DNA from 2 places in the Spirillospora sp. NPDC047418 genome. Region 2 is predicted to be linked to the other one. Evidence: predicted binding sites of a transcription regulator. Region 2 holds the regulator's gene; the other holds the start of a gene.
The links. Region 2 encodes HrcA, which represses chaperone genes, less so after heat shock. Its sites were predicted from a motif close to TTGGCACTCTCNNNNNGAGAGTGCCAA; they were not measured.
Positions count from the first base shown of each region.

Region 1 (3,405 bases), on a different contig from region 2:
ACTTCGACAACGCCGAGCTGGCCGAGACGCTCGGCCTCGCCGCCCTCGTCCTGATCCTCTACGAGGGCGGCATCACCACCGACTGGCGGCGCATGCGGCCGTCGGTGCCCGTCGCGATCAGCGTCTCCACCCTCGGCACCCTGATCAGCATCGGCATCGTGGCGGGCGCCGCCATCTGGCTGGTCGGGATGGACTGGCGCCCGGCGTTCCTGCTCGGCGCGGTGCTCGCCCCGACCGACGCCGCGGCCGTTTTCTCGGTGCTGCGGCGCTTGCCCCTGCCCTCGCGGCTGATGGGCCTGCTGGAGGGCGAGTCCGGCTTCAACGACGCCCCCGTCGTCATCATCGTGGTCACGCTCAGCGCCCATAGCGCCGCCCCCAACCTGGCCGAACTGCTCGGCGTGATGGTCTACGAGCTCGCCGCCGGCGCCGTCATCGGCATCGCCGTCGGATGGCTGGGCGCGCAGGGCCTGCGGCGCGTCGCGCTGCCCGCCTCCGGGCTCTACCCCATCGCGGTCCTGTCGCTGTCGGTCGGCTCCTACGGCGCGGCCTCGCTGCTGCACGCCAGCGGGTTCCTCGCCGTCTACGTCAGCGCCGTCGTCCTCGGGAACGCGCGCCTCCCGCACCGTCCCGCCACGCGCGGCTTCGCCGAAGGCGTCGGCTGGCTCGCGCAGATCGGGCTGTTCGTGATGCTCGGGCTGCTGGCCGACCCCGGCGACCTCCCCGGCCAGATCGTGCCCGCGCTCGTCATCGGGTTCGTGCTGCTGCTCGTCGCCCGTCCGGTATCGGTCGTGCTGTCCACGATCGGGTTCAGGCTGAGCTGGGGCGAGAAGGTCTTCACGTCCTGGGCCGGGCTCCGCGGCGCCGTGCCGATCGTCCTCGCCACCATCCCGATGGTCGCGGACGTCCCGAGCGCCGACCGGCTGTTCGCGATCGTGTTCAACATCGTCGTCCTGTTCACGCTGCTCCAGGGCCCGACGCTGCCGCTGGTGGCGCGCTGGTGCCGGCTGAAGGACGACGAGCAGCCCCGCGAGCTGGACGTGGAGGCCGCGCCGCTGGAGGAGCTGCACGCCGACCTGCTGGAGGTGCGGATCCCGGCCGACTCGATGCTGAGCGGTGTGGAGATCTTCGAGCTGCGGCTGCCGCCCGGCGCGTCCGTCACCCTCGTCGTGCGGGACGGGACGAGTTTCGTCCCCGAGCCCACGACGCCATTGCAGTCCGGCGACACCCTCCTGGTCGTGACCACCGACTCCGTCCGCGAGGCCGCCGAGCGGCGGCTGCGCGCCGTGAGCCGCAAGGGCAGGCTGGCCGGCTGGTTCGGCGAGACCGGCGCGTGACCTGCGCACGGGCTTCCCCGACCGGCCGGGGAACAGGCCGGGGGAGAATCGTGTTCCACACGCGAGTACCATTAGCAGTCGTTCAAAGTGAGTGCCAGTCCGGACTCCGCCGGGCTGAGTCAGCTAGGAGGAACCGTGCCGACGTATCAGTACGTTTGCACCGAGTGCGGCGAGCCGCTGGAGGTCGTGCAGAAGTTCAGCGACGACGCGCTGACCGAATGCCCGGCATGCAGCGGCAGGCTCCGCAAGGTCTTCTCCGCGGCGGGGATCATCTTCAAGGGGTCGGGCTTCTACCGCACGGACAGCCGCGGCTCCGGCAAGTCGTCCTCGACCGTGGGCTCGTCGTCCAACGGGTCGTCGAGCGAGTCGTCCGGCGGCTCCTCGGGCGGTGACTCGGGCGCGTCGTCCTCGTCGTCCGCTGACTCGCCGTCCTCGTCGTCGTCCGGCGGCGACTCCTCGTCGTCGGGCAAGTCGTCCGGCAAGTCCTCGTCCGAAAAGGTCGCCTGACCTCCTAGGACCTTCTTGACGCCCACCGGGGGATCCCATCCGCGGGTCCCCCGGCTTTCGGCGTTCCGGCCGCCGGCTACATCTCAAGAGGTAGTCGGCGGCTTTCTCATGCCCCGCGCGAAGTAGCCGCGTTCACTTCTCACGCCGGAGGCGCGGACGCGTCCCCCTGGCGACGATTGAGGGGATGGGAGTCCAGCCCCCGCGGTTCGGGCCCCCATCGCCTGACGCCCGCCGTCCACCGCCTCGGAATCTCGCGATAGTACTTGACTTTTTCTCGCCGATCGAGAGAGTCTGAGGCAACGCGACATATCTTGATTTGCAGCGCCTTCGGGAGAAGAACATGAGCGCACCAAGCCCGGCCCCGCCGGGACCACCCGCCCGCCGGCTGGCCGGACTCGTCGCCGGACGACGCAGCAAGTGGGCCGTCCTGGCCGTCTGGGTCGTCCTGCTGATGGCACTCGGTCCGCTCGCCGGCAAGCTCGGCGACGTGGAGGAGAACGACGCGGCGGCATGGCTGCCCGCCGGAGCCGAGTCCACGCAGGTCGTCCAGATGGAGGAGCAGTTCCGCAAGGACGAGACGATGCCCGCCGTCATCGTCTACGAGCGCTCCGGCGGGCTCACCGCGGCGGACCGCGCCAAGGCCGCCTCGGACGTGACCGCACTGCAGAAGCTCCCCGGGGCGCAGCAGGTGCAGGGGCCGTTCGCGTCCAAGGACGGCAAGGCCCTGCAGACGTTCGTGCCGCTCACCGACGAGGACATCACCGGAGCCGTCGACAGTGCGCGGGACATCGCCAAGCGCGGGCCTCCCGGGCTGGCCGCGCACGTCACCGGACCCGCCGGCAGCGGCGCCGACATGTTCGAGGTCTTCCAGAGCCTCGACGGCTTCCTGCTCATGGCCGCGGGCCTCGTCGTCATCGTCCTGCTGCTCTTCATCTACCGCAGCCCCATCCTGTGGTTCGTCCCGGTACTCAGTGCCGTCTTCGCCCTGGGGCTGGCCCAGTCGACGGTGTACCTGCTCGCCAAGTACGCCGACCTCACGGTCAACGGGCAGAGCGCCGGGATCCTGACCGTCCTCGTCTTCGGGGTCGCGACCGACTACGCCCTGCTGCTCGTCGCCCGCTACCGGGAGGAACTCCACCGCCACGAGGACCGGCACGAGGCCATGGCCTTCGCGCTGCGCCGCGCGGCGCCCGCCATCATCGCGTCCGCCGCGACGGTCGCGGTCGGCCTGCTGTGCCTGCTGCTCGCCGACATGAACTCGACGTCCGGCCTGGGCCCGGTCGCCGCCGCCGGTGTCCTCACCGCGCTCGCCGCCATGACCACGCTGCTGCCGGCCCTCCTGGTCATCTTCGGCCGCTGGCTGTTCTGGCCGCTCGTCCCCCGGTACGACGAGAAGTACCTCAAGCCGGAGGCGTACGAGGCTGAGCACAGCGTGTGGAGCCGCGTGGCCGCCCTGGTGGGCCGGCGCCCGCGCGCGCTCTGGGCCGTCACCATGCTGGGCCTGGTCGTGCTCACCCTCGGGCTGGGGACGCTCAAGGCGGACGGCCTGTCGGACGCTGGACAG
Region 1 covers NZ_JBEYTW010000003.1:158,148-161,552, reverse strand. The annotation lists gene ABZ806_RS02835 (potassium/proton antiporter) at 1-1,334, shown strand, start outside; gene ABZ806_RS02830 (FmdB family zinc ribbon protein) at 1,470-1,841, shown strand; gene ABZ806_RS02825 (MMPL family transporter) at 2,182-3,405, shown strand, end outside.
Region 1: ABZ806_RS02830 (FmdB family zinc ribbon protein) is a predicted target of HrcA. The motif match lies at 1,406-1,432, and genes of this name have one in related genera.

Region 2 (3,405 bases):
GCGCCGACTGGTGGGGCGTCGGCCCGGGGGCGCACAGCCACGTCGGCGGAACCCGCTGGTGGAACGTCAAGCACCCCGCCGCCTACGCCTCCCGCCTGGCCGGGGGCACGACGCCCGCCCACGCCAGGGAGATCCTCACCGACGAAGACCGCCACATCGAGCGCATCATGCTCGAACTGCGCCTGGCCCAGGGCTGCCCCACCGACCTCCTGGCCGACAAGCCGGCCCGCAGAGCAGTAGACGAGGGCCTGCTGGACCCGGCCCACTACGCCGAGGGCCGAGCCGTCCTGACCCTCAAGGGCCGCCTCCTGGGAGACGCCGTCGTCCGCGACCTGACCTAGACCGTGACGAAGTCGATGAGCTCCTCTACCCGGCCCAGGAGGGCGGGTTCCAGGTCGGTGTAGGTGTTCACCGAGTTCAGGATCCGCTTCCAGGCGGCGCCGGTGTTGTCGCCCCAGCCGAGCTCGGCGATGACGCCCTCCTTCCAGGGGACGCCGCGCGGGATGCGCGGCCAGGCGCGGATGCCGACGGCGGCGGGCTTGACGGCCTCCCAGATGTCGATGAACGGGTGCCCGGTGACGAGGACGTGCGGCGACGACACCCGGGCGGCGATCCGGGACTCCTTGGAGCCCTCCACCAGGTGGTCGACGAGGACGCCGAGGCGGCGGTCCTCGTCCGGGCCGAACTCCTCGACGATGGCGGGCAGGTCGTCGACGCCTTCGAGGTACTCCACGACGACGCCCTCCACGCGCAGGTCGTGGCCCCAGATCTTCTCGACCAGCTCGGCGTCGTGGAGGCCCTCCACGTAGATGCGGCTCTCCTTGGCCACCTGGGCGCGCAGGCCCCGGACGGCGACGGAGCCGGACGCCGACCGCGCCGGCCCCTGCGGCCCGGCGGCCGGCCTGACCAGCGTGACCGGCGTGCCGTCGATGAGGAAGCCCGCCTTGGTGAGCGGGAAGACGCGGCGCTTGCCGAGCCGGTCCTCCAGGGTGACGCCGAACTTGTCGCAGCCGACCACGGCGCCGCAGAAGCCGCTGCCGGGGTCCTCCGCGACCAGCCCGGGTTCGGCCGGGATCTCGGGGATCTGGCCCTTGCGGGGCCTGCGCCAGTCGCCGGCGAGCACGTCGTTTCCGTAGTTCTTACTGCGCACGGGTCCGCACATTAACCCGGCGCGGCGGCCGCGCGGCGTCGCCCCTCGTCCCTCGGCGTGGCGCCCGCGCCCGATGTGGATAGGATCACGCAGCCGTGCGGGGAGTGCGCGGGCACGCCGATCGGCCTCCGGGGCCGTACACTTGGCACTCAGGAGTAAGGAGTGCCAGCGGCGGGAGGCCGGCCGGACGAGGGAGGTGACGCCGTGCTGGACGACCGGAAACTCGCGGTCCTGCGCGCCATCGTCGAGGACTTCGTCTCCACCAACGAGCCGGTGGGGTCGAAGGCCCTGACGGACCGGCACAACCTCGGGGTGTCGCCGGCGACCATCCGCAACGACATGGCGGTGCTGGAGGAGCAGGGCTACATCGCCCAGCCGCACACCAGCGCCGGGCGCGTCCCCACCGACAAGGGCTACCGGCTGTTCGTCGACCGGCTGTCGACGATCAAGCCGCTGTCGGTCGCCGAGCGGCGCGCGATCGAGACGTTCCTGTCCGGCGCCTACGACCTCGACGACGTCGTCGGCCGCACGGTGCGGCTGCTCGCGCAGCTCACCCGGCAGGTCGCCGTCGTCCAGTACCCGTCGCTGACGCGCTCGTCGGTGCGGCACGTCGAGCTCGTCCCGGTCGCCGAGCAGCGGCTGCTGCTCGTGCTGATCACCAACACGGGCCGGGTCGAGCAGCGGGTCATCGAGACGCCCGCCGGCATCTCCGAGGAATCGATCGGGCACCTGCGGGCGTTGCTCAACACATGCCTGGACGGACTCGGCCTCGGCGACGTGCCGACCGCCGTCGCGGACCTGCCGGACAAGGTGGGCCCGGACGAGCGGCCGGTCGCGGCGTCGGTGCTGTCGGTCCTGCTGGAGACGCTCGTCGAGAACCACGAGGAGAAGATCGTTTTCGCCGGGGCGGCCAACCTCGCCGCCGTGGACTTCTCCGCGAGCCTGCGGGAGGTGCTGGTGGCCCTTGAGGAACAGGTCGTCCTCATGCGGCTGCTCGGCGAGACCGGAGACTCCTCTACAGTTACGGTGCGGATCGGCACCGAGAATCCCGACCTGGGCCTCAGATCGACTTCGGTCGTCGCCGCGGACTACGGGGTGGGCGACCTCACCTTGGCCCGGCTTGGAGTGCTCGGGCCTACACGCATGGATTACCCCAGCACGATGGGAGCGGTACGGGCAGTGGCACGCTACGTGGGACAGATCCTGGCGGGGTCGTGAAAGTGGCGAACGACTACTACGCGACCCTGGGCGTCCGGCGCGACGCCAGCGCCGACGAGGTGAAGAAGGCCTACCGCCGGCTCGCGCGCGAGCTCCACCCGGACGTCAACCCGGATCCGGAGACCCAGGAGAAGTTCAAGGAGATCACCCAGGCGTACGAGGTGCTCTCCGACCCCAAGAAGCGGGAGATGTACGACCTCGGCGCGGACCCGTTCGCGTCCGGGGCCGGTGCGGGCGCCGGCGGGTTCGGCGGCGCCGGGTTCCCGTTCAGCGACATCATGGACGCCTTCTTCGGGACGTCGACGTCGCGCGGCCCGCGGTCGCGGGCGCGGCGCGGCCGGAACGCGACGCTGCGGGTCGAGCTCGACCTCGGCGAGACCGCGTTCGGCACGACCCGCGAGCTGTCCATCGACACCGCGGTCGCCTGCGCGGCCTGCGAGGGGTCGGGCTGCGCGCCCGGCACCCACCCGGACACGTGCGAGACGTGCCACGGGCGGGGCGAGGTGCAGCAGGTGCAGCGCTCGTTCCTCGGCCAGGTCATGACGGCGCGGGCGTGCCCGGCGTGCGGCGGTTTCGGGTCGGTGATCCGCAACCCGTGCACCGAGTGCTCCGGCGACGGCCGGGTCCGCACCCGGCGCACCGTCAAGGTCAAGATCCCGGCCGGGGTGGAGAACGGCATCCACATCCAGCTCGCCGGCGAGGGCGAGGTCGGCCCGGGCGGCGGCCCGCCCGGCGACCTGTTCCTGGAGATCGTGGAGAAGCCGCACCCGATCTTCGAGCGGGAGGGCGACGACCTGCACTGCACGGTCGAGATCCCGATGACCGCGGCGGCGCTCGGCACCAGCGTCACCATCGAGACGCTGGACGCGGCCGAGAGCGTCGACATCAAGCCGGGCACGCAGTCCGGGCAGGTCATCACGCTCTACAACCGGGGCGTCCGGCACCTCAACGAGAGCGGCCGCGGCGACCTGATGATCCACGTGAACGTGGAGACGCCGAACCGGCTGGACGAGGAGCAGGAGGAGCTGCTGCGCCGC
Region 2 covers NZ_JBEYTW010000007.1:80,281-83,685, forward strand. The annotation lists gene hemW (radical SAM family heme chaperone HemW) at 1-341, shown strand, start outside; gene ABZ806_RS06380 (DUF3097 domain-containing protein) at 338-1,150, opposite strand; gene hrcA (heat-inducible transcriptional repressor HrcA) at 1,355-2,368, shown strand; gene dnaJ (molecular chaperone DnaJ) at 2,371-3,405, shown strand, end outside.